One region of the Shewanella sp. FDAARGOS_354 genome, then DNA from elsewhere that is predicted to be linked to it. Evidence: riboswitches for the same ligand, from Rfam matches in the RefSeq annotation. Region 1 holds a riboswitch; each other region holds the start of a gene.

Region 1 (10,082 bases):
GGTAAAACGGCTGATCCCATGAATGCCTGCATCAGTTAAATTGGCGTTAAAGCTGACGCGGCCGTCGTCTTCAAGCTTGAGGTTGGAGAGTGGAATACTCTTCTCGCCACTGCTCAGATTTCCTTGCAAAGTGGTTTTGCCTGCTTTGTCTGCTTCTTCAAGGTTCAAATCTAAAGTTAAATTATTCAACGTCAGCTGATAGTCACCCAACATCTTGGCTTGTGAAAGTGAGCGGATGGCTTGTTCTTGTCCCTGTAGCCAGACACTGTAAATTTGTCCGTCTTTAAAAATATTGCCCTTAGTAATGACAAAGTCCGCCATATAGCCCGGAGCAAGTTTTCCGGTCAAGTCAGCGGTTCCTGCCATTTCAGCAGCTTGAGTGGTGAGGGCCGCGAGGGCTTTATCTTCGCTGAGTCCTTGCGCAATCGCTTGACGAAGGCGTGGCCAAAACGCCTCGGTCTTAATGCCAAATTGGGTAAACGCAAAGGGGATACCTGCATTTGCTACTGCGGCAGGGTTTGTGGGCGCGCGCTCCCATTGCCTGAGTTCTGCAAGGGAGACTTCGCGATCGGCATCATCGGTACCCACATCGGGTGCTTGTGGGTAATTAAGAGGAAGAATTAAAGGATAATTCAGAGCCTTTAATTCGTTGATCCGAGCATACTCTTGGCCACTTGCGAGTAAGTTGGCGGGCTGCTTATGTTCTTTGAGTAGGTTAGCTGCACGCAATAAATCGTTCAGATTTTTTGTTTCAAATACGATTGGTTTCTCGGCTAAGTTATCTAAACGTTCGAAGGCAATATTAAATTCAATTTGAGGTGTAGCTGAACTATTAACCGATTTGTGCTTATTTTGGTTATACCAGTTAGCATCAGCAAAGGTTTGCCTGATAAGCGCGATGCTACCCATGAGGGAATTGGGATAGTCTTGTTCTGACGTACCTTTATCGAAGGCCATAAAAGGTTGGCTGTGCGCCCTATAAATTACCTCGTTGGCAGTTTTGTCCGCGAGTGAAAGACTGACACCCGTGCCTCGGAAAATACCATCGAGTTTACTACTTTGTACACTGGTAAAGCCGTTATTGATCCAATCTCGTGCGCGTTCTTTATTGGGGTAAATGTAATTAAACCATTCTTTTTCAGCGTGAATTGCACCATTTTCAGCATTCCCGCCAATACGCTTAATATCATATACCGGACGAGTGAGCTGCAATTTGGGATATTCAAACTCGATAGCATAATCGGTAAAAGGATCGATAAAACCGGGATAAATAGTATAACCACTGAGATCGACTTTTAGTGCTGCCGCGGGGATATCACCTTGGTCAATAATGGCTTTGATCCGATTGTTTTCAACTAATAATGTGGCATTTGAGAGTCGTTTCCCCGGTGCAAGAATTAATTCTGCATTGGTCAATGCAGTTAACTTATTGACGGGTGGGATGGGATTGGCCTCGGCAAAAATGGGTTGAGATACAAAACTACTTATTATGCCGCAGCTTATTATTATCTTATTGTTTATCTGCATTTTTTATTCACTTAGACGGAGGGTGAATAAAGAGTAACCTAAAGTAGATGTAAATACTAAAGATGAATTGTAACGCAATTTAAGCATTTACTTGAATGACAATGGGCGGGGTGGGATAGGCATAAAAAAGCTCGCAGGGCGCGAGCTTTTTTATGTTACTCAATGATAATAGCGAATGGCTATTGTCATTACCATTACGGTATTGGATTAGATTAAGAAATCATCCATAGAACGGCCTTTATTGACTTCGTTCTTAAATACTGTTGGCATACGGCCTTGACCTGTCCACTGGATCACTTCGCCATCAACTTCAATTTGGTATTTCGCTGGACGAGGAGCGCGTTTCTTGCTCGAGGCTTTAACTGCAACACCACCTAAATCGTCGATTGATAAACCAACGGCTTCCATTTGTTGACGGATTTCTTCAATTTTTGCATTACGAGCAGCAATAGCTTGCTGTTCTTCTGCTTCCATTGACTCACGCTCAACTAAAATTTTATCTAGTTTAGCCGCTAAATCACGCAGTTCTTCAACGCTAAGATCTTTTACAGCAGCTTTAAAACGACGACCGTGAGTTAATATCTCTAAAAATTCGCTCATATCTATTTTCGTCCCACTCTATTTTTATTACAGGATAATGGTGAACAACAGCTAAATGATAGAAACTAATATTGCTCGAATCAAATAAAATTATGCAATAAACAAAAATTAAATATTATTTAATTTTTGAACTTTTTATATATGGCAAATAAGTGTTCAAAAATGTGGCCAATACGACAGTCTTAAAAATGCAAACAAGCGTTTGACTTTGGTTGACGTTAACGTTAACAGGACGTAAAGTGGCTCTATCCTGCATTGGTGATCACCAATGTTTTGTCCATGTACATGAAAGTGTAGGAAGGAAGCCCTATGAAAGTATTGGTGCCTGTTAAGCGCGTAGTTGATGCCAATGTGAAGGTCAGGGTAAAAGCTGACAACACCAGCGTTGATACCGCAAACCTCAAAATGGCGTTGAACCCTTTTTGTGAAATTGCAGTAGAAGAAGCGGTTCGTTTAAAAGAAGCGGGCAGTGCTACTGAAGTAGTGGTCGTCAGCATCGGCAATAAAGCCGTTCAAGAACAATTGCGTACCGCATTAGCATTAGGTGCTGATCGCGCGATTCACATTGATACTGAAGAAGAGTTAGCACCAGTATCAATTGCCAAATTACTTAAAGCAGTACAAGAAAAAGAACAAGCGCAATTAGTGCTGTTTGGTAAGCAATCCATTGATGGTGATAATAACCAAACGGGCCAAATGTTTGCTGCATTAACGGATATGCCGCAAGCGACCTTTGCTTCAGCAATTAAAGTTGAAGGTAATTCACTTCAAGTTGCTCGTGAGATAGATGGTGGTATGCAAACCTTAAATCTACCGTTGCCAGCTGTGGTGACTGCGGATTTACGTTTGAATGAGCCACGTTATGCCTCATTACCTAATATCATGAAAGCCAAACGTAAGCCGTTAGATGTGCTGACGGTAGCTGATTTAGGTGTGACGCTCAAAGCGCATCAAACGGTGATCAAGGTAACGCCGCCTGCTGAACGTAAGGCCGGTATTATGGTTGCGTCGGTAGCAGAGCTGGTTGAAAAGTTAAAGAATGAAGCGAAGGTGATCTAAATGGCCATTTTAGTATTAGCAGAACACGATAATGCGGCGCTGAAACTGGATACCGCTAAAGTTGTCACCGCAGCTCGTGCGATCGGCGGCGATGTACATGTATTGGTGGTGGGCCATCAATGTGGTGCAGTGGTGCAAGCCGCTCAAGCTCTACAAGGTGTCGCGCAAGTATTAGTTGCCGATAACAGCGCTTATGAAGCGCATTTAGCCGAAAACGTGGCTAAATTGCTGGTGGACTTAGCACCAAACTACAGCCATATTCTCGCAGCGGCATCGAGTGCGGGTAAAGACACGTTACCGCGTGTGGCAGCACTTTTAGATGTGGCGCAAATTTCGGAAGTGATTGGCGTGGTGAGTAGCGATACCTTTGTTCGCCCGATTTATGCGGGTAACGCCTTAGCGACAGTTCAAAGCCATGACGCTATCAAAGTGATGACAGTGCGTGCCAGTGCTTTCGATGCGGTGACACAGGGTAATAACGCTGCTGTGACTACCTTGGATAAAGTGTTTGAAGCCAAAGCTCAGTTTGTGTCTCAAGCGCTGACAGTTTCAGCACGTCCAGAGTTAGGTAATGCTGGCATTATCGTATCTGGTGGCCGTGGCATGGGCAGCGGTGAAAACTTCGGGATGTTAGAGCAACTGGCTGATAAGCTTGGTGCCGCAGTAGGAGCTTCGCGTGCGGCGGTTGACGCAGGCTTTGTTCCGAATGACTTGCAAGTCGGTCAAACTGGTAAAATTGTCGCACCTAACCTCTATATTGCAGTCGGTATTTCAGGCGCGATCCAACATTTAGCGGGAATGAAAGACGCTAAGGTGATTGTGGCTATCAACAAAGACCCTGAAGCGCCTATCTTCCAAGTTGCCGATTATGGCCTCGAAGCTGACCTGTTCGAAGCCGTTCCGCAGTTGATTGCAAGCTTAAGTTGATTTTATTTGTGAGCTAAGTCAGAGTAAGCGGCTTCGCGGTGGTAACTGCTTAGCCGCTTATGTTTTTATGAGCCTCACGCCCATGTATGGGCGTTCTTAGAAGTAGAGGCGCACCAAATATCAGTAGTGATCAGTAGGGTGATTCCGTTGATCGTTCACGAAAGGATTTGGTGCCGAAGTAGTTTGATTTATCACGATCAACTGCTGGGGTTGTGTCTAATAGGTACAACACTGCCATAGTATTTCCAGATACGGATATTAGGAATAGTTACTATGGAGCGCTACTGATAGGACAGGTGATCTTGGGTATCTATTGCCTTTTCCCACCAGTTCAGTCGCCCTCCATTCGTATTTTGACGAAGAAATAATCAATGACTGTAGTTAGTTATGCCGATTCGGCGCTTTCTTTGCTCCCGCCTGTGGTTGCAATTGTATTGGCGATTTTTACTCGCCGAGTGCTTCTTTCCCTCGGTTTAGGAATTGTGATTGGAGTATTATTGCTCAATCAACTTTCTCCTGTGGCCAGCGGTGAGTTTTTATTTAACAGTGTAAAAGGACTTTTTTGGTCGGAAGATGGCGTAAATTCTTGGAATTTATACATTCTCGGTTTCTTGATTGTATTGGGGATGATCACCGCTCTAATTACTGTGAGTGGTAGTGCTCGGGCATTTGCTGATTGGGCAATGTTACATATTCGTAATAAGCGCGATGCGAAATTACTGACCATGTTTTTAGGCTGTGTTGTTTTTATTGACGATTATTTCAATAGTTTAGTCGTTGGGTCTGTCGCAAGGCCTGTTACCGACCGTTACCATATTTCCCGCGCTAAGTTAGCTTATTTATTAGATTCTACCGCAGCACCAGTTTGTGTCATTTCACCGGTATCAAGTTGGGGCGCTTATATTATTGCGTTAATTGGCGGAATATTAACAGCACATGGTTTTGCGGATTCAGGGCATTTAAGTGTCTTTATTCAAATGATCCCTATGAATTTCTACGCAATTTTCTCTTTATTATTACTGCTTTGTGTGGCGTTTATGGGCTTAGATGTTGGCCCTATGCGTGAACATGAATTAAATGCCATGCGCGGTAATTTATACGATGAGACTAAAGGTTTACCGCCAGGTGCTAATGCTGATTTACCCGAAGCTGAAACAGGTAAAATCCTCGGGTTATTCCTACCTATCACAGTACTGGTATTTGCGACCCTGTATTTTATGATCGATAGCGGTGCCCAAGTATTAGCTAAAGAAGGCATTGAATTTAATATTATTTCTGCTTTCGAGAAAACCGATGTGAGTTCATCACTGTTCTTTGGTGCCCTGATTGGTTTAGCGGTTGCGCTGGTACTTAACTTAGTGCAAGGCGTTGAAAAATCAATGGTATTAAAAGGTGTAGTGCAGGGCGCTCGCTCTATGTTGCCTGCGATTTACATCTTGTTATTTGCTTGGACCATTGCAGGTGTGATCGGCCAGCTTGAAACCGGTAAGTTTATGGCTAGCCTAGCCACTGGGAATATTCCCTTTGCTTTCTTACCTGCATTAATTTTTGTGTTAGCGGGCCTGACCAAAATGCGCGACAAGCCCCGTGCTTTTAGCGCGGGGAAGGATAGCGCAAGTTGCGAAGCAACTTAATGCGGCCTATCTTGTTGCTCAATATATTGCCTTAATACGTCTATTGGAGCGCCCCCAACAGATCCTGCAAAGTAGCTGGGCGACCAAAGTGCATTTTTCATGTAGGCTGGCTTATGAAGATTTGGATAGTACTGTTTCAACTTCCTGCTAGAAACCCCCTTTAGACTATTAACCAGCTTCGATATAGCCACTTTCGGTGGGTAGTTCACTAACAGGTGAACGTGGTCTTGCTCCCCGTTAAACTCTACGATCTCAGCCTCAAAATCCGCACAGACTTTTTCCATGATGTCTCGCATCGTTTTTAGATGCGCATCCGTAAATAACTTGCCACGATATTTAGCAATAAAAATAAGATGCACATGCATCATAAATACGCAGTGCCTTCCTCTTCGTAATTCCATAGGCCAACCTTTACAATCAAGCTTAAAGAACCTATATTAGTGCATTATGAGCATTCAGACCAAAACTTTAAGTGTTAGGGTAAAAGATAAACATGCGAAGCTGTTAAGACAGATGGCGTATGAAGTAAATCAATGCTTTAACCTGGCCAACGAACTAACCATGAAAGCGAGTCGCAACTATAGCGATGCTGGCGCGGTTAGACCTGTCTGGATGTCGGCTTACGATGTGCAAAAACCGATTCTAAGTTTTAGGAACGAATCTGGATTTATTATTCCATCCCACACAGCTCAAGAGGTCTGCGCCAAACACGCCCAAGCAAGAAAACAATTCAAACGAGCGAAGTTACGTTGGCGAATAAGCTCAGGCTCTAAACACTCTCTTGGCTTTGTGCCGTTTAAAAAAGGTTCTGCTAAGTGGAAGAGTGGGCAAGTCTTATTCGCAAAACAGCACTTTAAGGTTTGGGATACCTACGGGCTTTCACAATACGAGTTTACTTCAGGATCTTTCTCTGAAGACTCAAGAGGACGCTGGTACTTTAATGTGTGTGTTCATGTAGGCGCCTCAGCGCCCACCTCTGGAAAGACAGCCATCGGTATCGATCTAGGGTTAAAAGATACGGCAACTTGCAGTGATGGGGCTAAATTAGAACGGGGGAACTTCTACCGCGATCTAGAGGCGGATTTAGGCGTTGCCCAAAGAGCAAATAAGAAAAAGCGAGTCAAGGCCATTCATGCGAAGATCAAGAATCGTCGCAAAGATGCTTTGCATAAATTTAGTACGCGGCTGGTCAATGAAAATGCCGCAATATTTGTTGGCGATGTGAGCAGCTCCAAGTTAGCGAAAACTAAAATGGCAAAATCGGTTTTAGACGCAGGCTGGTCAATGCTCAAAACACAATTGGAATATAAAGCGATAGCGCGGTCAGTTGTGTTCGAAATAGTCAATGAATCCTACTCCACCCAGACCTGTTCGAGCTGTGGGGCGATCCCCGTCAGCAGTCCGAAAGGTAGAACTGGTCTTGGAATAAGAGAATGGGTGTGCTCTGAGTGCGGAGCAGAGCACGACCGCGATATAAACGCGGCAACCAATATTCTCGCGGCGGGGCATCGCCGTCTAGCTGTAGGAATCCCCGTGCTTTAGCGCGGGGAGGATGTCAATGCATTCTCTACAGGAACCAGTTGGGGTACGTTCGGGATTATGCTGCCGATAGCTGCGGATATGGCGATGGGCAGTCACACAGCCATGATGTTACCTATGCTGGCTTCGGTATTAGCGGGGGCGGTATTTGGTGATCATTGTTCACCGATTTCTGATACCACTATTTTGTCGTCGACGGGGGCCAGTTGCCATCATATCGACCACGTAGTGACGCAGCTTCCCTACGCAGTAATCGTTGCGCTGATCAGCATGATCGGCTACGTAGTGCTTGGCTTTACTGAATCGGTCAATGCGGGATTAGTGGCTTGTAGCATATTGTTTGTATTGACGATTTTTGGTTTGCACATTAAATCCAAAAGTACGGCTTTATAAGTCCGTGATTTAACTTCGCTCTTATATTGAGAATGTAAAACAAATCAGCCAGCAACTATGCTGGCTGATTTTTATCTACTCAGTATCTAAAATTACTGAGTCTGATTGAGCCCACGGCGGTTGAGTAAACCTTCAGTGGTAGGCTCTTGGCCGCGGAAGTTCTTGTAAGCTTCCATTGGCGCAATACTGTTGCCCACTTCGCGAATGGTCTTACGGTATTTCATGCCGATCTCACGGTTTAGGCCGCCTTGGGTTTGCACATAGGCAAAGGCGTCAGCCGCTAAAATTTCACTCCACATATACGCGTAGTAACTTGCTGAGTAACCACCTGGGAAGGCGTGGGCAAAGTAAGTTGACTTATAACGTGGTGGTACGGCGGTGATATTTAAGCCGTGCTTTTTCAGCGCATTAGCCTCAAAGGTCGCTACATCTTGCAATGGTGCATCAGGGCTTAATGAGTGCCATTCCATATCCACTAGCGCCGCAGCCATATACTCTAACGTATCGAAGCCTTGGTTAAAGCTGCCGGATTTTAACAGTTTTTGCAGTAACTCATCAGGGATAGGCTTGCCTGTTTCGTAGTGCTTGGCGTAGTTGGCTAACACTTTAGGGTGGGCCGCCCAATCTTCTTCGAAAGTCGATGGAAATTCCACAAAGTCACGGGATACCGAAGTCCCAGAAAGACTTGGGTAAGTCACTTTGGAGAACATACCGTGGGTACCGTGGCCCATTTCGTGGAACATCGTGGTGACTTCGTTATAGCTGACGAAGGTAGGTTGGCCATCAGGCGCCTTTTTAATGTTCATCACGTTAACTACGACAGGCTTAGTACCTTCGAGGAAGGATTGCCCTACAAACGAGCTCATCCATGCGCCACCGCGTTTACCTTCACGGGCAAAGTAATCAGCATAGAAAATCGCCATGCTTGAGCCATCGGCATCAAACATTTCATAGGCTTTCACATCTGGGTGGTATACAGGCAAATCTGGACGTGGTTTTAACGTCACGCCATACAACTCTTTAAGCGTATAGAACACGCCGTCTTCGAGGACGCGGTTAAATTCGAAGTAGGGACGAATGCTATTGGCATCAAGAGCGTATTTTTCTTGGCGGACTTTCTCTGCGTAAAACTCCCAGTCCCATGGTGCGAGTTCAAACTTGCCACCGGTCTTGTTGATCATCGCTTGGATATCGGCCGCTTCTTTCTCTGTGTTGGCGACTACGGCTGGCACCATAGAGCCAAACATGCTGTAAACCGCTTCTGGCGTTTTTGCCATTTGCGGTGTAAGGCGATAGCTAGCCCAGTTCTCATAACCTAAGAGAGCCGCGCGCTCGGCACGTAATTGGGCTAAGCGAGACACTAAAGATGCGGTTTCGTTTTCACCCGTTAAGCCACGGTTTGCCGAGGCTTCCCAAATGCGCTGGCGCAGTTCACGGTTCTCTAAAGAGGCGAGTATTGGCTGGCGAGTAGTGTTGGTGATATTGATTAAGTACTTACCTTCATGGCCTGCTGCCTTGGCATCATTTGCTGCCGAGGTGATTTCACTGTCGCTTAGGCCTGCGAGTTGTTCTTTGTTATCGACAACAATAGCGATTTCTTTGGTTAAGCGTAGTAAACGTTGAGAGAACTCGTTGGTCAGCGTTGATTGTTCTTCGTTCAGGGCGCGGATTTTTACTTTCTGCTCATCGGTCAGCTTAGCGCCAGCCATGATAAAGCGCTGGTGATACACCTCAACCAAACGTACCGCTTCAGGCGTTAAACCTAAGTTATTGCGGTCGTTATAGATGGCTTCAATACGAGCGAATAGCGCAGGATTAAGGTTGATGTTATCCGAGTGAGCAGCCATTTTGGGTGCCATTTCACCTTGGATTTTACGCAGGGCTGGATTGCTGTTCGAACCTGCGAGGTTGTAAAACACGCTCGATGCACGGTTGAGCAGGGCGCCGCTTTTTTCCATGGCGACAATTGTGTTATCAAAGGTTGGCGCAGCAGGATTGTTAGCAATTGCTAAAATTTCTTGATACTGCTCTTTAATACCTTGTTCTAAAGCGGGCTGAAAATGCTCGTCTTTAATAACGCTGAAATCAGGTGCTTGATATTGCAGTGTACTGGCTTGGAATAAGGGGTTTTGGGTTTGTACTGCGGTGACATTTGCAGCTTTTGTATCTTGAGTGCTACAGCCAGCTAGTGCTCCGGTCATCAGTGTGGCGCCAATGGCGATGGCAATAAAACTTTTACGCATAGTTGAGTGATTTCCTTAGAATTGTAGTTTTTGTGACTCTAGCGTTACTAACTTAAATAGGACTGAAAACCTATGGGATGAAGTTGTAAGTAAAAGTAAACAAAAAAAGCGCCCCAAGGTTACGGGGCGCTTTGAACTATTTTCTTGCAGGGAAAATAGT
Region 2 (10,082 bases), 2.3 Mb from region 1:
AAAGGCATTTATGAAATGCTCCTGTCGAACAGAACTGACAAGTAATAATTTCACCGCCAGAGCACATTCCATTAAGAGAGTTAATACTTTTTAAAATTTCGACTGAAAAAGATTCAACCAACCACTTACCCTTTGAAATACTTTTTAAAGTCATTAAGTTTGGAGACAAGTCAAGATGAGCAGCAAATCTATCTAGTTCATCAATCTTACTTAAAATAGCATGTTGAATTTTAACATCATTTAGTCTACCTGTTGGGTAAGAATAAAAGAATATTGACTTATATTCAGAATCCAAAGAAGCTCTTAATGCTTCGAGTGAAAAGTAATATAAACTTAGTAGATTTTTTTCCACATCCTTAAAGATCTTAACACAAAGATCTTCATTAATTAAACTCTTACCAGCCTTAGTACATAAACAAAGAATATTATGCAACACATCTTTAGAAACAAAATAACTTTCAATAGAGTAGTATTCAAGTACCAATATCGGTTCCAAAGCAGGCAATTCATTTCTATAATCCCTAACATCCTTATCGATAATACCTAAAATGTGTTCATCCAGCTTATACTTGCTATTTTTAATATTGTTAAGCTCTCTTATAGCTGTAATAACCTGCTCACACCCTTCCGAATACCCTTCAATATTTTCAACAGCATAAATTTCTACTTCGAATGGAACCCTTGCCGATAACTGATTATAAATAAGAATATCATCCATCCCTTCAACAATTATTGCTGGAACACCTGTCATTACAGCTTCATTGAAGATTTCATCTATTTCATAAAAATTTCCTGACATTTACGATCTCCAAACCTTCAGTTCAGAAAGGAAATTCGGATTTCTCTTAGCTAATGCCGGAGAATGAGAAGCAACAATAATTTGAGTCGTAGGTAACAGAGCTGAAAAAATAGACATCAACTCTCGCTGCCACTTTATATTCAATGATATTTCAGGCTCATCAATAATTAAAAAATTACGATCCTGCCCCTCAAAAAGAACCAAAGCTAAAAAAGTTAATATATGTCTTTCCCCACTTGAAAGCTCGTTTACAGTATGGTGCTCACCATCAATTTCAACATAAACCTCCCTACCATTAACAAATAGTTTTTTACCATCTATTAAATATCCATTAAATTTGTCAACCAATAAGTTAATAGAACTTAAAACAAGCTTTTCAACTTCCAATTCATCAATCATATTTTCAAAAAGTTGACTTAGTAATGAATGTCCTAGTATTTTATCTAGCTCACCCTTCTGGTTAATTTTATTTAAAATATTAACAATTCTATTTTTAAAGTTATTATCCTCACCATCATCAAGAGCCTCTATAATTCTATCTTTATTTTCCAATATCCTTTGCCCTAACACTTCACTATTTGAAACTTTTGTTGAAGGGTTACTATTTTCTATATCGATAGCAACTGACAAGGTATCAAATAGTGCGCTTTGAATTTTTCGTGTAGCTGTGAACCTAGCTATCCTATAACGTTGCAACAAAAGCTCTTCAATATTTTCAATCTTAATATTCTGTAAATATAAATGATGCTTTCCAAAGTCAATTTCAGGCCTTCTATTTCTATATTTAACAGCATTTCGCCTTCTAATAAAGAATGATAACTCCTCAGATAATTCAAAAATTTTCTTTCTCTGAAAGCCAACTGAACGAGCTTCGTTAAAAAAATCATTATTTTTATTGAAATTCATAAAAAAATCATAGAATAGCTCAGGATCAATATTCACAGCCTGAGTGCTTACACCTCGTTCAACACCTAAAGAAAGAGATCTGGAATTTTGTAAAAAACTATTTTCAAATTCTTCCCAGTTAAAGACCCCATCATCCATTGAGACTATAACATCTCTTACATTACCACCATCAGATATTTTACATTCAATACGATTAACACCTAATGCCTTTAATGAACTTTCATCTTGAGAAAGAAATGCGCTAATAGCTTTTAAAAATGTTGTTTTCCCACAACCATTATCACCGAAAATAATAGTAACATTATCATCAGAAAAATTAACACTAGCAAATCTATCTCTTGATTTAAAGTTGTGAAATGTTATTTCATCAATTCTCATAAAAACTCCATTTTTTTAAAATTAAAACTTAAAATGATTAAAAACCAATCAAGATAACTATTAAATATTAAGTAAAAACTAAAATCTATTGAATATTTGTAGAATCATAAACTCTATCAAATTCTGCTTTGGCATCGGCTTTATGGTTTAGACAGTTAACCATATGCTCATCTGACTTATAGTTTTTGCAGTCTTCGGGGACGATATAGTATTTGCGCCATGCTTCGGCTTTACGTATGCGTGCCGCTTCATTTTGCTGAGCGATACGTTGCTGTTCCGCAGCCCGCTGAATTGCAATTTGTTGCTGTTGATATTCAATAATCTTGCGTTCTTTTGCGGCTTGTTGGCGAGCAAGTTCAGTTTGCTTTTGTTGCATAGCAAACTCATTAAGCCCTTGCGTCAGGCGGTATTCGATATAACTCAAATAGCCAATTCGCACTAACAAAGTGACCAAACCCGCTAACAAGATCCCTAAGGTAATTTGTAAAACTGATTTCATTCCAAAATCCATTTCTATTCTGAACAGCTCTTTTCATCAGAAAACATAAATACTACGGGATACACCAGAACTGGCATTGTTGCACCAGTGACGTTGAGAAAAATGGGCAGGTCATAGTAATACTAACCTGCCATTCCTGTGCTTTACATTCCATGAGTCATTTCTGGTTATTTAGCAAACTTGCATCCACTGTTTAGCAATTAGAGCTTTAACAATTAAAGAATGTAGCATAATCAGTTTAATCTAAACTCTATTGCACCAATATCAATGACTTTTGTTCCATTGTTATCACCGTCAATTGGTCTTGCTACACCATATAAATCGACATCTACGTTTAACGGCACACCAGCATCAATTACCGGTGAGTTACTAAAAGGATATCCATTATTATCAAGTAAAGGATCGGCAAAAAAAGTATTCACTTCAACTTGTTGGTCCTGCATATCTATATACACCCCCCTAACATCATTAACTATATTATTACTTAAGTTAATGCTGCTTCCAGAAGCAAACTTATACAAAGTACTAGCATACGAAGCATTATCAATTAAATATCTAGATTTTGAAACGATATTGTTATCGATTGACATTTTATAATATGGCTCATCAAGCCCATAATAAATAAGCTTCACTACAGATTCTAGCCCAAGAAAAGTATTATTGTAGATTTCTAATTCAGAGGACATACTTGCATTAAGAAACTGACATCCGAAATATAAATCAGGCGCATCCAAAAGATTGCCAAAATATATATTATTCACTAGTCTAGTCTTAGTATTTTGTGCAACAGCATAATTACCGCTTTCAATCCTAGGGCAATGGTAATCATCATCCAAATTACTAGATACGTAACCATTATCGAGAGCCTTACCTATCAATATATTTTGTTCAAAAAGCATCTCTCCGCTATTTAAAATGGATACTGACATGAGGTTGTTTGGTGTACCATCAAATAAATTACGTGTAATAGCACCTCCACTACCCTCTACCTTTATATAGTGATTAGCTAAGGTAAAACCATTTACACTACTATTTTTATCAATAATTAAACTTGGTTGCCAAAATGAAGTTTCGCTGCTATAAAGCTTAGCACCTTTAGATTCCGCCTCTAATAGCGTTTGTTTTTTAGATAAATCTAAATCACCAATATAAATTCCTGCCGGAACATTAACTTTTTCACCATCGGCCGCCATATCAATCTGTTTTTGTAATGCTTCTGTAGATTGACCAACCACTATTGGAAATGGTATTGAAGATAACACTTTATCACCAGTTATAGAGCTGAGTGAATTGAATACTAACTTCCCTTCCCCTTGACTATCTCCCCTAATATCAAGTGTAAAACTATAAGCCCATTGATAGTCTTTAAAAACAATTTCGTTTCCAACCAAACAACTATACTTTTCATGGCTATTAACACATTCGGCACTTAATAATGTGATATTTTCCGGTATGTCCAGTCTAATTTTATTGCCGGTCACAGGATCAAAGCCACCAAATTTAGATTCTTGCTGATGAATTGTAAACGCTAGCTTTTGTGAAGTACCAACTAATTCCATCATATACTCTTGACGGTTATCAATCCACAATCGATAAGATACATCAGCAGCATGTCTTGCAACATCAATTGTTGCTTGGTTATTCGACAAATCCTCATCATGTCCAAGATGCTGTATTTTTGCAGTGATAACACTTTTAATCTCTGCTCCATTTGCTGTGTCAGCATTTAAATAGATCTCTTGAACAGCTTTATATCCTGGTGATATATTATCCCATTTACAGGTCAGTTCGAGCCGATTATCTGTTAAAGTACAAAAATTGGAATGAGCATAACTATCGCTATCAAAATAAACAGGAAGAGATGTTGAGTAGGTCGTCAACACTGTTCCGCTGTCAGTTGATTTTACATCACTTTCGACTTCAGCTTTTACGATAATCTTTTTAGAATAGCCTTGGGTTTCATGGGATAAAGTAACTCCGAGATCAGCAATTTTAGGAAGTATTTTTTTATCGTTAGGATGACCAAAAGATAAGAACTCTTGCAAATTTGTAAAGCCATCACCATCTAAATCTTGAGTCGCATCCAAAGCCGATGTTGGATTTAAACCAAAAGCCAACTCCCAACCATTAGTTATTCCATCGTTATCCGCATCCTCAAATGAGGTCAATATGGAGGGTTTATAGTATTCCTTTAAAAAAGCATATTCTTTATTTACCATGCCACTATGTAGCATAATTTTATAATAGGTGTAATTAGAGATTATGTTTCCTCTTAACTCCTTATAGAATTCAACTGAAAATGTAGCTTGACTACTGTTACTTCCCCTAACAACAAACTCACCACTTTCTTCATAGGCATGTACCATAGTGTTAAGTTTAAATAATTCATTCGTTTGGACATCCCAGAACCCTAAAGATGAATCGAATACGCGACCTTGTATCCTAAAACCATCATTTCCACATAACACCATCTCATTACCAGTTCTAATAAATTTAAAATTTGAAAATAAGATTTGTTTTTTATTATTTACATCTGAAAACATTAAATTATATGTTGCTTCAGTTTTTGCACAAGTTAAGTCCTGCTCTACATATTGTGCAGTACCAGCAAGTAAACTGTGACCTAAAGTACCTTTTACATCAACATCCTCAAAAATCACGGTACTATCAATAAGTATTCCATCGGTGGAAAATCGGTTTGCTCTCACAGTAGCTTTACCGTTAGTTGTCATACCATCTTCAACGCAATTAGTGAAAGCAATATTTTTTTCTTTATCTGAGCTTCCATTCGAAATTTTAATCGTTCCACCACCAGAGCAAGTCGAACCCAGTTCGCCACTTTGATCGTTATAGTCCGGTAGTAATTCAGGAATGAGTGTAAAGATGTACTTGTACACTTGGCCTAATGTTTCTGTATTCAATGGAGCTGCAGACTCAATACCTGCATATTGGTCTTTAATATTGATAAATTTAGACAAGGGATCTTTGGTGACAGGAGGTGGGGTAGGTGTTTCTGCTGAAGAATCTCCACCACCGCCACCACATGCTGAAAGACATAAACACAAAAGGGGTACAAGTGCATATTTCATATCATAACATCCATTTATTTGATTTTATTAAATTATTTAAAATATTCGGATAGGTATAACTTTCATTGTTTATAACTGACACTGAGGTTAAAAAAATTGGACAGGCACTTTTATGCCTTAACAATCGACCTATAACACCTGAGCCGAAGGAATACACCACCCCCTCGGAGTTGCCGCAGGGCATTTGCGTTCGTTGCGTGAGCGAGGCATGGATGCCGAGATAGCGTCAGTCGAATCAGGGACGAGCGTCTGACGCGATAGCATAAGAACGCTTAATGCCCAAGGGGCTTTCAACTCCGTTAGGGGCGGCAAGGGAGATCCAAGAGGGAATTGCTGTTGATCCCCTCTTGGTCGGGTGTGGGTTGAAGACCCACGACCTTGATTCACCTCGGCCGAAAGGCCGCTAAATAACCAGTTCACTACTTTGTGAACCGACAAAAATCTTTCCATGGCTACCGCACTTGGCCAACACCCATTAGCCAAGGGATTGCACTGCTGTAATGCTTTTATAGAATCTAGAATCTAGAATCTAGAACCTAGCACCTAGCACCTAGCACCTAGCACCTAGCACCTAGCACCTAGCACCTAGAGTCTTATCGCATATTGTTCAGGAGGTGTTCTTGCGAAATAAAGACACATCTTCCTGATGCAAGTGAACTGAATCGAGGTCACGATTAAGTTTCATCCTTGTTAAAAACCTAAGATAACGTTGTGCTGAACATCTGTCTACCACTTTCACATTACAAATTAGATAGTTAAGTGATGACTTAAGTTTATTTGAACGGATGCAGGCTTACTCAAGCCCACAAAAAACCAAGGGGCCCATAGGCCCCTAGTTGATAGCGTGTAAAAGTGCCTTATGCCGTAGCTAACAAAGGCTGATTTTTCGTTTTACGCAGATGATAAGCAGTGAAGAGCACAAACCACAGGGCGCTTACGGCGAATCCAGCTAAGGTTGAATGCATAATCCCCATGGCCAAATAGCCTAAGGTGGCGCCAAAGGCGATGGCTAACGCATAGGGTAGCTGGGTCATCACATGGTCAATATGGTGGCAACCTGCCCCCGTGGCCGACAAAATACTGGTGCTGGAAATCGGCGAGCTATGATCGCCAAACACTGAACCCGCGAGCACTGCGGCAAGCATTGGCAGCATTAACGCGATATCGCTGGCAGCGGCCATGTCGCCAGCCAGTGGCAACATAATACCAAAGGTGCCCCAACTGGTTCCGGTAGCAAATGCCATGGCGCAGGACAACACAAACACCACCGCAGGCAACACTTCAATTGGCAAGTTACCGTTGGCGAGGGAGGCCAGATATTTGCCAGTCTCAACATCGCGAACAACCGCACCAATCGCCCAGGCAAACAGCAAAATATTAATGGCGGGTAGCATGGCCATCACGCCTTGCGGGGCGGCTTTAAGCCAGTTTTTAGCACCCAATTTTAACCGCAGCGCAAGCAGAATTGACACCGCTAAGCTGCACAGCGCGCCATACACTAGCGAGGAGCCCACATTGGTGTTTTCAAAGGAGCCAAGTACGCTAAATGGCAGCTCTTTTTCATCCAATACTGCCGCACCAGAGGAAATCATAAAATACACGGTCGCGCCGGTGAGGGTTAGGATCGGCAATACCATATCGATCATGCCACCGTTACTTTCTTCAGGGCTTTCCATATCTAAGCCGATTGGACGAGGCTTAGTCGGATCCCAAAGCTTCCCTTCCAGCGCCCATGCTTCATGTTTACGCATTGGGCCGATATCCATTTGAAAGATAATCACCACCAGCACCATCAACAGGGTAAACACGGCATAGAGATTCATCGGGATCATCTCAACAAAGGCTGAGATTGGGCTTTGCTCACTAATGCCGTGGGCGGCCATAATGCCACCGATAAGCGCGATAATATAAGCGCCCCAAGAGGAGATGGGCATCAATACGCACACGGGCGCAGCGGTAGAATCTAAAAGATAAGCCAGTTTGGCGCGGGAGATTTGAAAGCGATCGGTCACCGGACGGCAAATAGCGCCAACCGACAAACTATGAAAAAAGTCGTCAATAAAAAACGCAAACACCATCACCCCAGTTAAGCCTTTCGCGCCGCGACGGGTCTTAGCGCGCTTAGCTGCCCACTCGGCAAAGGCGCGGGTGGCGCCAGAAACCGTCATCAGACTAATGAGTCCACCAAGCAGCAACATAAACAGCAACATATTGATATTGTCGCGATTAAGTGCGCCATCGACCCAAAAAATCTTCAGCACGGTATTGAACATATAGTGCAATGAATCAAGGGGAGAAAACTGATTGAGTAACAAACTGCCGGCCACAATCCCTACGCCAAGGGATAACAGTACGCGACGAGTGATGATCGCCAAGGCGACGGCTAATAAAGGGGGAAGCACTGACCAACCTGAGTCAGCAAAATGACTAATGTCCATGATCTCTTTTCACCAAAAAACGGGTGGAGATCTACCGAGAGGATAAAGAAACAAAACCTATAGGGAGGTATTACTCCTCAGCCCCTTCAGGTAGCGCTCCATAGTGGATGACTATGGCAGTCTTGCACCTATTTGATGCAAAACCAGCAGCTCGGTTTGATGACCTGGCTACTTCGGCGCTGACTCCTTTCCTTGTACATCTGCGGCATCACCCTCCGCACAAGTAGTCATAGGCAGCGCGCCTCTACTTAAAGGTATTCGAGCGGGCATTCTAGCGAGATGGGAACCGATAGCAAGTATTTTGATCCCACTCGCGTATAAAACAATGAATCACCTACAAGTTGGTAACACAAGAAACATCAGCCCATCAAGCGTTGCAATAGCGCCAAATGGACTTATACGAGTAAATGTTTACCAAAAAAATCTAAGGTTCTTGTCCATGCGAGCTCAGCCGTTGGCTCATCATAACGGGCGGTGGAGTCATTATGAAAACCATGATTCACATTCGGGTAAAGATAAGCGACGTAATCGGCTTTATTAGCCTTTAGCTGGGCTTCATACTCGGCCCATGTATCGTTAATCCGTTGATCTAAAGCGGCAAATTGCAACATCAGTGGGCCTTTCACGCGGCTGCGCAGCTCAGTTGCTGCGGGTGTGCCATAAAAAGGCACACCCGCCGCTAGCTCATCGGGAATGGTGGCGGCGAGCATATTGACGATATAGCCACCAAAGCAGAAACCGACGGCACCGAGTTTGCCATTACTCTGCGGGTGCGACCTTAAAAAGCGCGCGGCGGCGATAAAGTCCTGCTCGATTTTGGCTCTATCAAGGCTAGCTTGCATGGCGCGGCCCGCATCATCATTACCAGGATATCCACCAAGGCTGTAAAGCGCATCTGGGGCAAAGGCGATATACCCCTTGGCCGCTAAGCGGCGAGCCACATCTTCGATATAGGGATTTAAGCCACGATTTTCGTGCACCACCAATACCACAGGGGCTTTTTTACTGAGATCTAAGGTCTTAGGATCGCCCGCCTTTTGGCCTGGGATCAGCAACGCGTTTGGCAAGACTAAATAACCGCGGCCTTCACCATAACCATCGGGAGATGGAAACTTTACATAACTGGCTTGAATGCTGGGATCGTTAAAGGAGACTTGCTCGGCTAAGGCGTAATTAGGCATTAGTGCGCCCGTCAGCGTGGTCATGGTAAAACCCAGTGCCACAAGGCCCGCAAGGCGAGCCATAAACTCACGGCGGTCGATAATGCCGTGGGCATATTCGTCATACCAGTCAAAGGCTTCCTGAGGAATGACAGGGAAAGGTGGTGTGGTTAGTTCTGGCTTATGATCTGGGCTCATCGTTCTTTCTCCATTAAACAAGCTAACCACTGGTTTATATTCCCTAGCTTGTGAGTTATCTAGCGGCCTTACCAAGAGTAAAGGATGAGAGCTTATCAGGGCAATTAGCTTTATGCCGCCCATTTAATAATTCTCCACTCATCAATAGCCAATTTATGGTTGACCATGCGCCCAAATTGGCGTGAGCTTTTTATTCCCTAGGGGCATTTTTGTGTATAATGTCGCCAAACAACATATTAATATCATTACATTTCAATAACATAAGTTACCAATGGAGTTCAAATGGCTATAGGGATATGCAGGGTACTTTGTACCACTGTCACGCTCACGCTTGGGTTAACGGCTTGCGATAATCAGGTTTCTGATAAGTCAGCAAGTATACCCGCTTCGCGCGAGTATCAGATTATTTCTACTTCACACCTCAACGATGGTTTCGAAACTCGTAAAGTGTTGCAGGCACGATTGCTGCTGGATTACCAGTTACAAGATACAGAAGGTAAGGCGGCCAGCTTAACCACGCCACTAACCCATAATGCCCGCTTTTTTATCCAACCTAACCTGCTGCAAATTAGCGATTATGGCATGCCGATCCCGGTGAGTAATATCGACCCAAAA
Region 3 (10,082 bases), 840 kb from region 1:
CTATGATAGACATGGCGAAAAGTGCCCATAACAAGTATGAAAGATCGGACTGGTACAATTCTTTCTGAATTTTAAGCCCATACAGTAGCTACAGAAGTTCACCTTCCCCTGCGAAGTTGCTGAAGGGCGTTGAAGAAAATAGCGTGAGCGAGGCATGGATGCCTCGCTAGCTTTCGGGGTACAGGATGTACCATCGGAAGCGTTAGCTATTTTTGAATAAGCACGAAGCCACTAACCAATGCATGTAACTTCGCTAGGGGCGGCAAGGGAGATCCAAGAGGGAATTGCTGTTGATCCCCTCTTGGTCGGGTGTGGGGTGAAGCCCCACGACGTTAAACTTCTCGGCCGTAAGGCCGCAATTACTCCGGCCGTCAGGCCGCATTTTAAAATGAATGTCGCATTAAGCGACAATAAAAAAGCCACTGTGGTCAGTGGCTTTTATCTGGAAAAAAATCAAAGCTTAAGCGATTCGGTTTAGTCTAGACTTGGTTCTTCGCTGTAATCGATACCATGGTAGCTTAGGCAAGCGTCCACTTCATTGGCGCTACCGAGGATAACCGCAACGCGTTGGTGAATTTGTGTTGGTTGAATATCCAAAATGGTTTCATAACCGGTAGAGGCTTTACCGCCAGCTTGCTCGACTAATAAGGCCATTGGGTTGGCTTCGTACATTAAACGCAGCTTGTATGGCTTTTTCGGATCTTTATTGTCGGTTGGGTAAGTAAAAATACCGCCGCGAGAAAGTACGCGGTGCACGTCACCCACCATGGCGGCAATCCAGCGCATGTTGAAGGATTTTTCGCGAGGGCCAATTTTGCCTAGTAGTAAATCGGCGATATAGGTCTGCATTGGCGCTTCCCAAAAACGTTGGTTCGACATGTTAATGGCGAATTCTTGGGTGTCTGGGCTGATGCTCATGGCCGCGTTGGTCAGTAAAAATTCGTTGGTTTCTGGGTGCAAGGTAAAGAGTTGCACGCCTTGGCCTGTGGTGAGCGCGAGCATGGTTGATGGGCCGTAGAGCACATAACCTGCGGCTAACTGATTGCGGCCCGATTGTAAAAAGCTTGTTTCAGTCAACTCGCCAGCAGGGGCGGGCAGGACAGAGAAAATGGTGCCGACCAGTGAGTTGATATCGATATTCGATGAACCATCTAGAGGGTCGAAACACACCAGATATTGACCATTGGCGCTGACTTCAACCACATGATCTTCTTCCTCTGAGGCTAGGCCGCGAACTGTTCCGTCGGCTTTTAATGCATCTTTGAGCATATCGTTGGTGATGATATCCAGTTTTTTCTGGGTTTCACCTTGCACGTTTTCCTGTTCGGTCGCGCCTAACACACCGGCTAAGGCACCGTGACGCACGGCATGGCTGATGGCTTTGGAGGTGTCGGCTAAGGTCAAAATCAGTTGCGCGAGGGATTCGTTCACTGCCTTTGAGGTTAAGTGCTGGGCAAGAGTCTGCATGTTAGGTCCTTTAGGGGTTCAACATTGAGGTCAATTTCATTATTTGCCGCGAATAATAACTCAGTTAGTCGACAATTTCAGCGATGTTGCTGTGGGTTTTACGCAATTTAGGTTGTTACCGTTATCTGTTATCGCAAGGCGATGTTAGTTATCTTGAAAATTGAGCTAACCGCAGGAGTTTGCCTGCTAATTTGTATCTGTATATTGCCTGCGCTTTTTATTTAGGCTGTGCCTTGGCACAATGGCGGCAGTTTTTTAATCGCCACCTAAAGGCGAATATGCTTCCAAGGAATAATAATGACTAAAAATGGGTTAGCTTCTTCCCTGCGCTCGGTGACATTGGGCGCCTCATCCCTACTGATAGCGAGTCAACTGGCCATGGTTTCTAGCGCGATATTTACCCCCGCCTATGCACTTGAGGGCGGCACAACGCCGCTGACTATCGAGCGCATGAATGCGTCTCCTGCCTTGGCGGGTACGAGCCCCCGTGGATTAAAATTATCACCCGATGGCCAAAGGGTGACTTATCTGGCTGGACGTAAAGATAACCAAAACTTTTACGATCTCTGGCAAATGGATGTGAAGACGGGCGAATCTAGCCTGTTGCTGAATGCCGATAAGTTGGCGAGCAATGAACTGTCCGATGAAGAAAAGGCCCGCCGCGAGCGCCAACGTATTTATGGCGACGGCATTATGGAATATTTCTGGGCGGACGATAGCAAGGCGCTGTTGATCCCTGCCTCGGGTAATTTGTATTACTTCTCCTTAGCGGATAGCAGCGTTAGCCAACTGCCGATAGGCGAGGGCTTTGCCACCGATGCGCGCCTATCGCCCAAGGGCAACTTTGTGTCCTTCGTGCGGGACCAAAATCTGTATGTGCTTAATCTTGCGACTAAAAAGCTTGAGGCCATGACTACAGACGGTGGCGGCGCGATTAAAAATGCCATGGCAGAATTTGTGGCGCAGGAAGAAATGGATCGCATGACGGGTTACTGGTGGGCGCCCGATGAGTCGGCCATCGCCTTTACCCGTATCGATGAGTCTGGCGTTGAGTTAGTCACCCGCAATGAAATCTATGCCGATGGCATTAAGCTTACCGAGCAGCGTTATCCGGCGGCGGGCAAAAACAATGTCGAGATCCAACTGGGCGTTGTGACCTTGAGCAATAAAACCATCAATTGGGTCACCTTAAGCGATGATAAAAATAAGGATATTTACCTGCCTCGCGTCGATTGGTTGCCGGATAGCAAGCATTTATCCTTCCAGTGGCAGAGCCGCGATCAACAAAAGTTGGATCTGCAACTGGTGGCGCTCGATGCGCTGACCAAGCCGAAAACCTTAGTCAAAGAGCGCAGCGATGCTTGGGTGAATCTTAACAATGACCTGCACTTCTTAAAGCAACAATCGGCCTTTATTTGGGCCTCGGAGCGTGACGGCTTTAATCATCTGTATTTGTTTGACCTAAAAGGTAAGCTGAAGACACAACTGACCAAGGGTAATTGGGCAGTCGATGAGCTGGAATATATCGATGAAACCGCAGGTTGGGTGTATTTCACCGGCCGTAAAGATACCCCCATCGAAAAGCATCTTTACCGTGTGCCGTTAGCGGGTGGCAAGGTTGAGCGCGTGAGCCGCGAGGCGGGGATGCACGATCCGGTATTTGCCGATAATCAAAGCGTGTATCTGGATTATTTCAATAGCTTATCTCAGCCGCCGCAGATCAGTTTACACGGCGATAAGGGCCAACATTTGGCGTGGGTGGAGCAAAACCAAGTCAAAGTGGGTCATCCTCTGTATGACTATGCCGGACTGTGGCAACTGCCTGAGTTTAAAGAACTTAAGGCAGAAGATGGGCAAATCTTGCAAACGCGTCTCTTTAAACCCGTGCCCTTCGATGCGAACAAAAAGTACCCCGTAGTCGTGCGCGTATATGGCGGCCCACATGCGCAATTAGTGACGAATAGCTGGAGTGAGCAGGATTACTTTACCCAATACTTAGTGCAGCAAGGTTATGTGGTATTTCAACTGGATAACCGTGGCAGTGCCCACAGAGGCACTAAGTTCGAGCAAGTTATTTATCGTCACTTGGGCGAAGCGGAAGTGAACGATCAAAAGGTTGGTGTCGATTACCTGCGCAGCTTGCCCTTTGTCGATAGCAACAACGTGGCGATTTATGGCCACAGCTACGGCGGTTATATGGCCTTGATGAGTTTATTTAAGGCGCCAGATTACTTTAAGGCGGCGATTTCGGGCGCGCCCGTCACCGATTGGCGCTTGTACGACACTCACTATACTGAGCGTTATCTTGCTCACCCCGCGAATAATGAGCAGGGTTACGAAGCCAGTAGCGTGTTCCCCTATGTGAAAAACTACCAGTCGGGGCTGTTGATGTACCACGGCATGGCCGACGATAACGTGTTGTTTGAAAACAGTACTCGCGTGTATAAGGCGTTGCAGGACGAAGGCAAACTGTTCCAGATGATTGATTATCCCGGCTCTAAGCATTCGATGCGCGGTGAGAAAGTGCGTAATCACTTATACCGCTCGCTGGCGGATTTCCTCGATAGACAGCTTAAAAGCGGCAAATAACTCAGCGTTAGGTTGGCATTTATATCAGACTGGTATTTATGTCAGAGTGGCGTTTTTAAAAGAGTGGGGCAACATCCCCACTCTTTTTTATTTTGTATGATTCTGAGCTAAGCCTATTTATTTAACAGTACGATGCTTAGTTTAATCACAACACACTCAATACTTATCTGGCGCTTAATATTCCAGTTCACTGAGTTGTAATTTGGATTTCCAGTTTGCTTTATACCAATCGTATTAAATATCTGTTCATTCAGCGGGAATTCAACGCGCTTTAGACAAGGCGAAGGCTTGAAGGCATAGTGGTGCTCTGTCGAAAGCCTTAAACGCAGTATAAAGCTCGTTGCCATACAGTGAACATCAGCCGCCCTTTGGGAGCCACACAGACATCCCACTCCGGTGTTGCATTGACTTAAAAGGGAATGACCATTTCTGCGTCAATGCGCCTTGGATTGAAATGCCTGTGAGGCTCTGAACTGATTAGATATTTAATGTGATTGGTATTATTTCGTACAGCTAAAACCTATTTTGCAGAGATAAAAAAAAACCAGATCCTAGGATCTGGTTTTTTATGGCGTTCAAACGGCAAATTGAAGATTAGTCTTCTAAGTTACCGCAGAAACGGTAGCCTTCACCGTGAATGGTAGCGATGATTTCTGGCGTATCTGGCAAGCTTTCGAAGTGCTTACGAATACGACGGATGGTCACGTCAACAGTACGGTCGTGTGGCTTTAACTCACGGCCAGTCATCTTCATCAGTAGATCGGCACGAGTTAAGATTTTGCCTGGGTTTTCAACAAAGTGCAGCATAGCGCGGAATTCACTACGTGGCAGTTTGTAAGATTCACCCTGTGGGCTTACTAGAGAACGGCTGTTGATCTCTAGGCTCCAATCGTTAAAACGATAGTATTCGACAGAGCTCTTTTCTTCGACTTCATTGCCTGCGCTATTAACACGAGTCAGAAGGTTGCGAGCACGAATCGTCAATTCACGAGGGTTGAACGGCTTGGTAATATAATCGTCCGCGCCAATTTCAAGTCCAAGGATTTTGTCGACTTCGTTGTCACGGCCTGTTAAGAAGATCAGACCGATGTTGTTGATTTCACGTAATTCACGTGCCAACAACAGACCGTTTTTACCTGGTAGGTTAATGTCCATAACCACGAGGTTAATTTTGTTTTCCTGCATAGCCTTATGCATTTCTGCGCCATCATTGGCCTCAGTTACCACATACCCTTCTGCCTCGAAAATACTTCTTAGCGTGTTACGGGTAACGGCTTCATCTTCAACGATCAGAATGTGCGGATTTTGCATATTAAGTACCTAAATTTTAACCAATATTCTAACCATAAGAATCACTTACATCGGATTCTTATATTCATAAAATGTTGATACTTCCACTTACTGCTCTGTGCTTCAAAGGGAAGATCTTCACGGCTACACGTCAGGATGTATATAAGTGAACGTTTAAAGTGTAATACGATAAAACGTAACCAGTATCAACTTCGATAAGCAATAGTTAAAAATAGTTCCTTAACTATTGTTTTTTTTAAAATGTTTAAATGATAAATCAAATGTAGAACACATTTTAAAAGATGTCTGGCCAGCATAAGGTGATTTCGCAGAGGAATCTAACAAACCCTTGTCAAGATTAAGCAAACTTAATGTTATCTGCTTAACTGGCCAATGACGACATTGTACTCGTTTTAGGCATTTGTTAACAAATGAAATGTTAACAAATTTCAGGCTGAGACGCTGATTTACCATGATATTTACTTTAGTCATTGATTAGTATAACTAATGTATTTTTAATTCTTGTGAGCCAGTTCACGCCTCTTTGGATTTTTTAGGCTCTCTGTTAAACTAGCGCGGGTTCATTTTTCGACTAGACTACCAATGGACAACATGACTCAAGATTTGTGGCAGCATTATCAAACGCCGTTGTTTTTGCTTACTCAAGCATTATCCTGTGATTTTTCCTTTGCTGTAATTACCGCCCATAATCCCGCTTCAACCCTCCTCACTCCCAGCCAAAACCGATTACTCGACCGCCAACTTTTACGTGAAATTGAATTATTAGGCAGTCCCTATCGTGCACTGATTGGGGCATCGCCAGATTTATCCCATATGGAGAAGAGCTGGGCCGTGTTTATTGATCGCAGCATGGCCTTGCAGTTGGGGAAAAAGTTTAATCAATACGCTATCTACATGGTGGAACAGGGCGAGGTGAGTTTAGTGCCTTGTACATTAGCCGGGCAAACAGAGGTGTGTTTAGGTCGATTTAACGACTATGTGCGTTTGGTTTATGAGCTACCGGACTTGGTCACCTAACCGCGATTGACGCTTTTAATCGCTCCTCTGGCTAAGCTTTGCTGCTCTCACGGCAAGGCTAGTTTGTTTTTCTTCTTTGCTAGATCTGATTGATTTTTCCCTATTCTCATTTGGCATGAGTCGCAAACGTTTTAAATTCCCATTGTTTTTAAATGCGTTTATTGAATTTGTATATAGTGTGTGAAATTAGCATTGACTTCATTAGGGGTTTATTGCTACTTTTTTCGTCCCTTTCCGGCGGAAAGGAACAGAAGAGGAGCGTTAACTAGGTAGTCAGTCAGAGGAGCACAAACTCCAGCGATGATTGATGAGGGAGATTAACGCCGAGGCATAGATGTGGTTGCTGCATGTTTATGTCGGTCGCTTAGGCTGAATCCTAACGATTGTCACCTGTAATTGGTGGAGAGCTTCTGGTGACGATTGCTGTTTCCCTTCTATTGGGGTGCGTATCATTGAGCACCAGGCTCTTCGAACGAAGTTAGTTCGGAGCGTAATCATGTTAGTTAATCAATATCTTATCCTTGTTTGTGCCGTGTATTCTGCTTCTGCGGAGGTGCGCTAATGTCTCTTGTTGTCGCAAAATTTGGTGGTACTTCAGTTGCCGATTACGGTGCAATGAATCGCTGCGCCGATATCGTACTGGGCAATCCTGATTGCCGTTTAGTGGTGGTTAGCGCCTCCAGTGGCGTGACTAACCTGTTGGTTGAACTGACCCAAGAGTCAATTAACGACGATGGTCGCTTACAACGATTAAAGCAAATTGCGCAGATTCAATACGCTATCTTAGATAAACTCGGTCGCCCTAACGATGTTGCTGCCGCATTAGATAAGCTGTTAAGCCGTATGGCGGTATTAAGCGAAGCGCTGGCGTCCCAGCGCAGTAAGGCCACCATGGATGAGTTATTGTCCCTTGGTGAGCAGTGTTCGTCGGCATTATTTGCGGCGGTGTTGCGCGAAAAAGGCGCCAACTCAAGTGCCTTCGATGTGCGCCGTGTGCTGCGCACCGACAGCCATTTTGGCCGCGCAGAGCCACAGGTTGAGCAAATTGCTTTGCTATCGAGTGAGCATTTACTGCCGCTGTTATCTGAGCAAGTGATTGTGACTCAAGGTTTTATAGGCTCCGATGAAGCGGGGCAAACCACAACTCTCGGCCGTGGCGGTAGCGACTATTCCGCCGCATTGTTAGCCGAAGCCTTAAAAGCCTCAGCGGTTGAGATTTGGACCGATGTGGCCGGGATTTATACGACCGATCCGCGCCTCGCGCCAAACGCCCATCCGATTGCCGAAATCAGTTTTAACGAAGCCGCTGAAATGGCAACCTTTGGCGCTAAAGTATTACATCCTGCGACGATTCTTCCGGCCGTGCGCCAACAAATTCAAGTGTTTGTCGGTTCAAGCAAGGAGCCTGAAAAGGGTGGCACTTGGATCCGCCATCAGGTTGAAGATGCACCCGTGTTCCGCGCGGTGGCGCTGCGCCGCGACCAGACGCTACTCAATCTGCACAGCCTACAAATGCTGCATGCGCAGGGCTTCTTGGCGGAAACCTTTGCCACATTGGCAAGACACAAGATCAGTGTGGATTTGATCACCACCTCCGAAGTTAACGTATCGCTCACTCTAGATAAAACCGGCTCCGATTCAAGCGGACAAGGTTTATTAAGTGAAGCGTTACTGCAAGAATTATCGCAACATTGCCGCGTGCGCGTGGAGGATGGTTTAGCATTGGTGGCGATTATCGGTAATCGCATCGCTACGACTGCGGGTATTTGTCGCCGCGTGTTTGAAGTGCTCGAACCCCATAATGTGCGGATGATCTGCCAAGGTGCCAGCCCGCATAACTTGTGTGTGTTAGTAGCCGAATCCGAAGCGGCACAAGTGGTTAAAGCGTTGCACGAAAACTTGTTTGAAGGCGTTTAGTATGTTGCCGACAACATCGTCTCTGCAAATTGGGGAGCTTGCCGCAGGGCAGGCTCTGACGCTGCCGATTTATCACTTTAAGCCAAGTGGTCATGTATCTGGCCCTAAAGTGTATATTCAGGCTAATGTCCATGGTGCTGAGGTGCAAGGCAATGCGGTGATTTATCAATTGATGAAACAGTTGGAAAATTGCGACATCTTAGGGGAAATGACCTTAGTGCCCTTGGCTAATCCGCTGGGAATTAATCAAAAAAGCGGTGAGTTTACACTGGGGCGTTTTGACCCTATCACTGGCGTAAACTGGAATCGTGAGTACTTAAATCACGCGATAGATTTACCCGCTTGGTACAGTGAACATGCTGAGCTTAGCGATAGCGAACTTATTCAAGCATATCGCAGCACCTTGATTGAAGCTTGCCAGCAGCGGTTACGTAACGATTGGGGCGTGACCACGGGCCACAGATTGGCGGTTAGCTTACAGGCTATGGCCCATGCAGCGGATATAGTGCTCGATCTGCATACTGGGCCTAAATCCTGTAAACATTTGTATTGCCCTGAATATGATATTGCAGCGGCGCAGTTTTTCACGATTCCTTACACACTGGTGATCCCCAATAGTTTTGGTGGCGCAATGGATGAGGCGGCATTTTGTCCTTGGTGGCAATTGAGTGAAGTGGCAAAAGCGCAGGGGCGGGATCTCAATATCGCCGTTTCAGCTTTTACCTTGGAACTGGCGAGCCAAGAACGCATTTGCCTTGAGGATGCTTTAGTCGATGCTAAAGGCATTTTGGCCTATTTAAGTCATCGCGGGGTGATTGCCGAGCAAGTGGAACCCGTTAAGATGCCGCGTTTTGGCTGTTATCTTAAGGATTACAAAAAGTACCATGCGCCTATGGCGGGCTTGGTGGAATATGTGGCGCCCGTGGGAGAGCCGCTTGCGGCGGGTGAGACCTTAGTCAATCTGCTGCGACTCGACTTATATGGCAGTGAGCAGGAGCTGACGGCACTCAGTTTGCCCCAGGATTGTGTGCCTATACTCCATTTTGCTTCGGCGTCGGTGCATCAAGGCACAGAGCTCTATAAAGTCATGACCAATCTGTTTGAATTGCCATATTAACGGCAATCAGCAAAACAAAACGCCAATCTCGAGATTGGCTTTTTTTATTACAGTCTACAACCACTTAAAGCGATAGAAGAGCGCCATTTGCAGGGCAACCAGCGATATTAAAATGCCGCAGAAGGTCGCAAAAGCCCATGCGTTATCCGCACCGGGAATACCGCCGATATTGACCCCAAGCAAACCGGTTAAAAAGCCCAGAGGCAAGAAAATTGCCGAGACTAAGGATAAGAAATACAAGCGCTTGTTTAGCTGCTCCGATTGCTGGCTGAGTAACTCTTCCTGGGTCACATTGGCTCGGTCGCGCAGTGCATCTAAGTCTTCAATGGTGCGAATAAGCTTATCCGTGGTTTCGCGCATCTTAAGTTTTTCGGGTTCATTAAACAGCACAAATTGATCGGACAGCATCTTAGTGAAGGCTTCTTTCTGTGGGCCTAAATAGCGGCGCAAGGCTACGGTTTGTCGGCGTAGTTCGGCAATATCAGTACGTAAATCTTTAACATTGCCAGAAACAACTTGTTCTTCTAATTCTGAAAGTTGCTCCTCTAGCGTATCGATAAAATCGACTTTACGTGTAGTCAGTTTTTCACAAATGGCGAGGAGAAAATCTCCTGTGGTGGTTGGGCCTGTGCCTTCCATGATCAGTTCAGCCACATCTTTAACC

Evidence for each region. A riboswitch is a leader RNA that binds a small molecule or an ion and turns the genes downstream of it on or off. The one in region 1 is predicted to bind lysine.
Region 2: it holds a riboswitch for lysine, as region 1 does, so the genes downstream of both, CEQ32_RS11505 (Na+/H+ antiporter NhaC family protein) here and CEQ32_RS00995 (Na+/H+ antiporter NhaC family protein) in region 1, are expected to answer to the same signal.
Region 3: it holds a riboswitch for lysine, as region 1 does, so the genes downstream of both, lysC (lysine-sensitive aspartokinase 3) here and CEQ32_RS00995 (Na+/H+ antiporter NhaC family protein) in region 1, are expected to answer to the same signal.

What each region holds. Positions count from the first base shown of each region.
Region 1 covers NZ_CP022089.2:193,245-203,326, forward strand. The annotation lists gene CEQ32_RS00975 (amidohydrolase family protein) at 1-1,527, opposite strand, end outside; gene CEQ32_RS00980 (H-NS family nucleoid-associated regulatory protein) at 1,735-2,127, opposite strand; gene CEQ32_RS00985 (electron transfer flavoprotein subunit beta/FixA family protein) at 2,437-3,186, shown strand; gene CEQ32_RS00990 (electron transfer flavoprotein subunit alpha/FixB family protein) at 3,187-4,113, shown strand; lysine riboswitch at 4,209-4,405, shown strand; partial or broken gene CEQ32_RS00995 (Na+/H+ antiporter NhaC family protein) at 4,485-5,717, shown strand; gene tnpA (IS200/IS605 family transposase) at 5,744-6,148, opposite strand; gene CEQ32_RS01005 (RNA-guided endonuclease InsQ/TnpB family protein) at 6,195-7,289, shown strand; partial or broken gene CEQ32_RS01010 (Na+/H+ antiporter NhaC family protein) at 7,302-7,679, shown strand; gene CEQ32_RS01015 (M3 family metallopeptidase) at 7,772-9,922, opposite strand.
Region 2 covers NZ_CP022089.2:2,528,779-2,538,860, forward strand. The annotation lists gene CEQ32_RS11485 (DUF4435 domain-containing protein) at 1-799, opposite strand, end outside; gene CEQ32_RS11490 (AAA family ATPase) at 800-2,083, opposite strand; gene CEQ32_RS11495 (hypothetical protein) at 2,169-2,582, opposite strand; gene CEQ32_RS11500 (choice-of-anchor Q domain-containing protein) at 2,816-5,671, opposite strand; gene CEQ32_RS11505 (Na+/H+ antiporter NhaC family protein) at 6,529-8,109, opposite strand; lysine riboswitch at 8,193-8,364, opposite strand; gene CEQ32_RS11510 (dienelactone hydrolase family protein) at 8,505-9,467, opposite strand; gene CEQ32_RS11515 (hypothetical protein) at 9,750-10,082, shown strand, end outside.
Region 3 covers NZ_CP022089.2:4,382,125-4,392,206, forward strand. The annotation lists gene CEQ32_RS19710 (hypothetical protein) at 239-478, shown strand; gene CEQ32_RS19715 (class 1 fructose-bisphosphatase) at 475-1,467, opposite strand; gene CEQ32_RS19720 (S9 family peptidase) at 1,765-4,056, shown strand; gene arcA (two-component system response regulator ArcA) at 4,651-5,367, opposite strand; gene CEQ32_RS19735 (DUF3293 domain-containing protein) at 5,950-6,384, shown strand; lysine riboswitch at 6,628-6,802, shown strand; gene lysC (lysine-sensitive aspartokinase 3) at 6,946-8,301, shown strand; gene CEQ32_RS19745 (succinylglutamate desuccinylase/aspartoacylase family protein) at 8,303-9,418, shown strand; gene CEQ32_RS19750 (zinc transporter ZntB) at 9,473-10,082, opposite strand, start outside.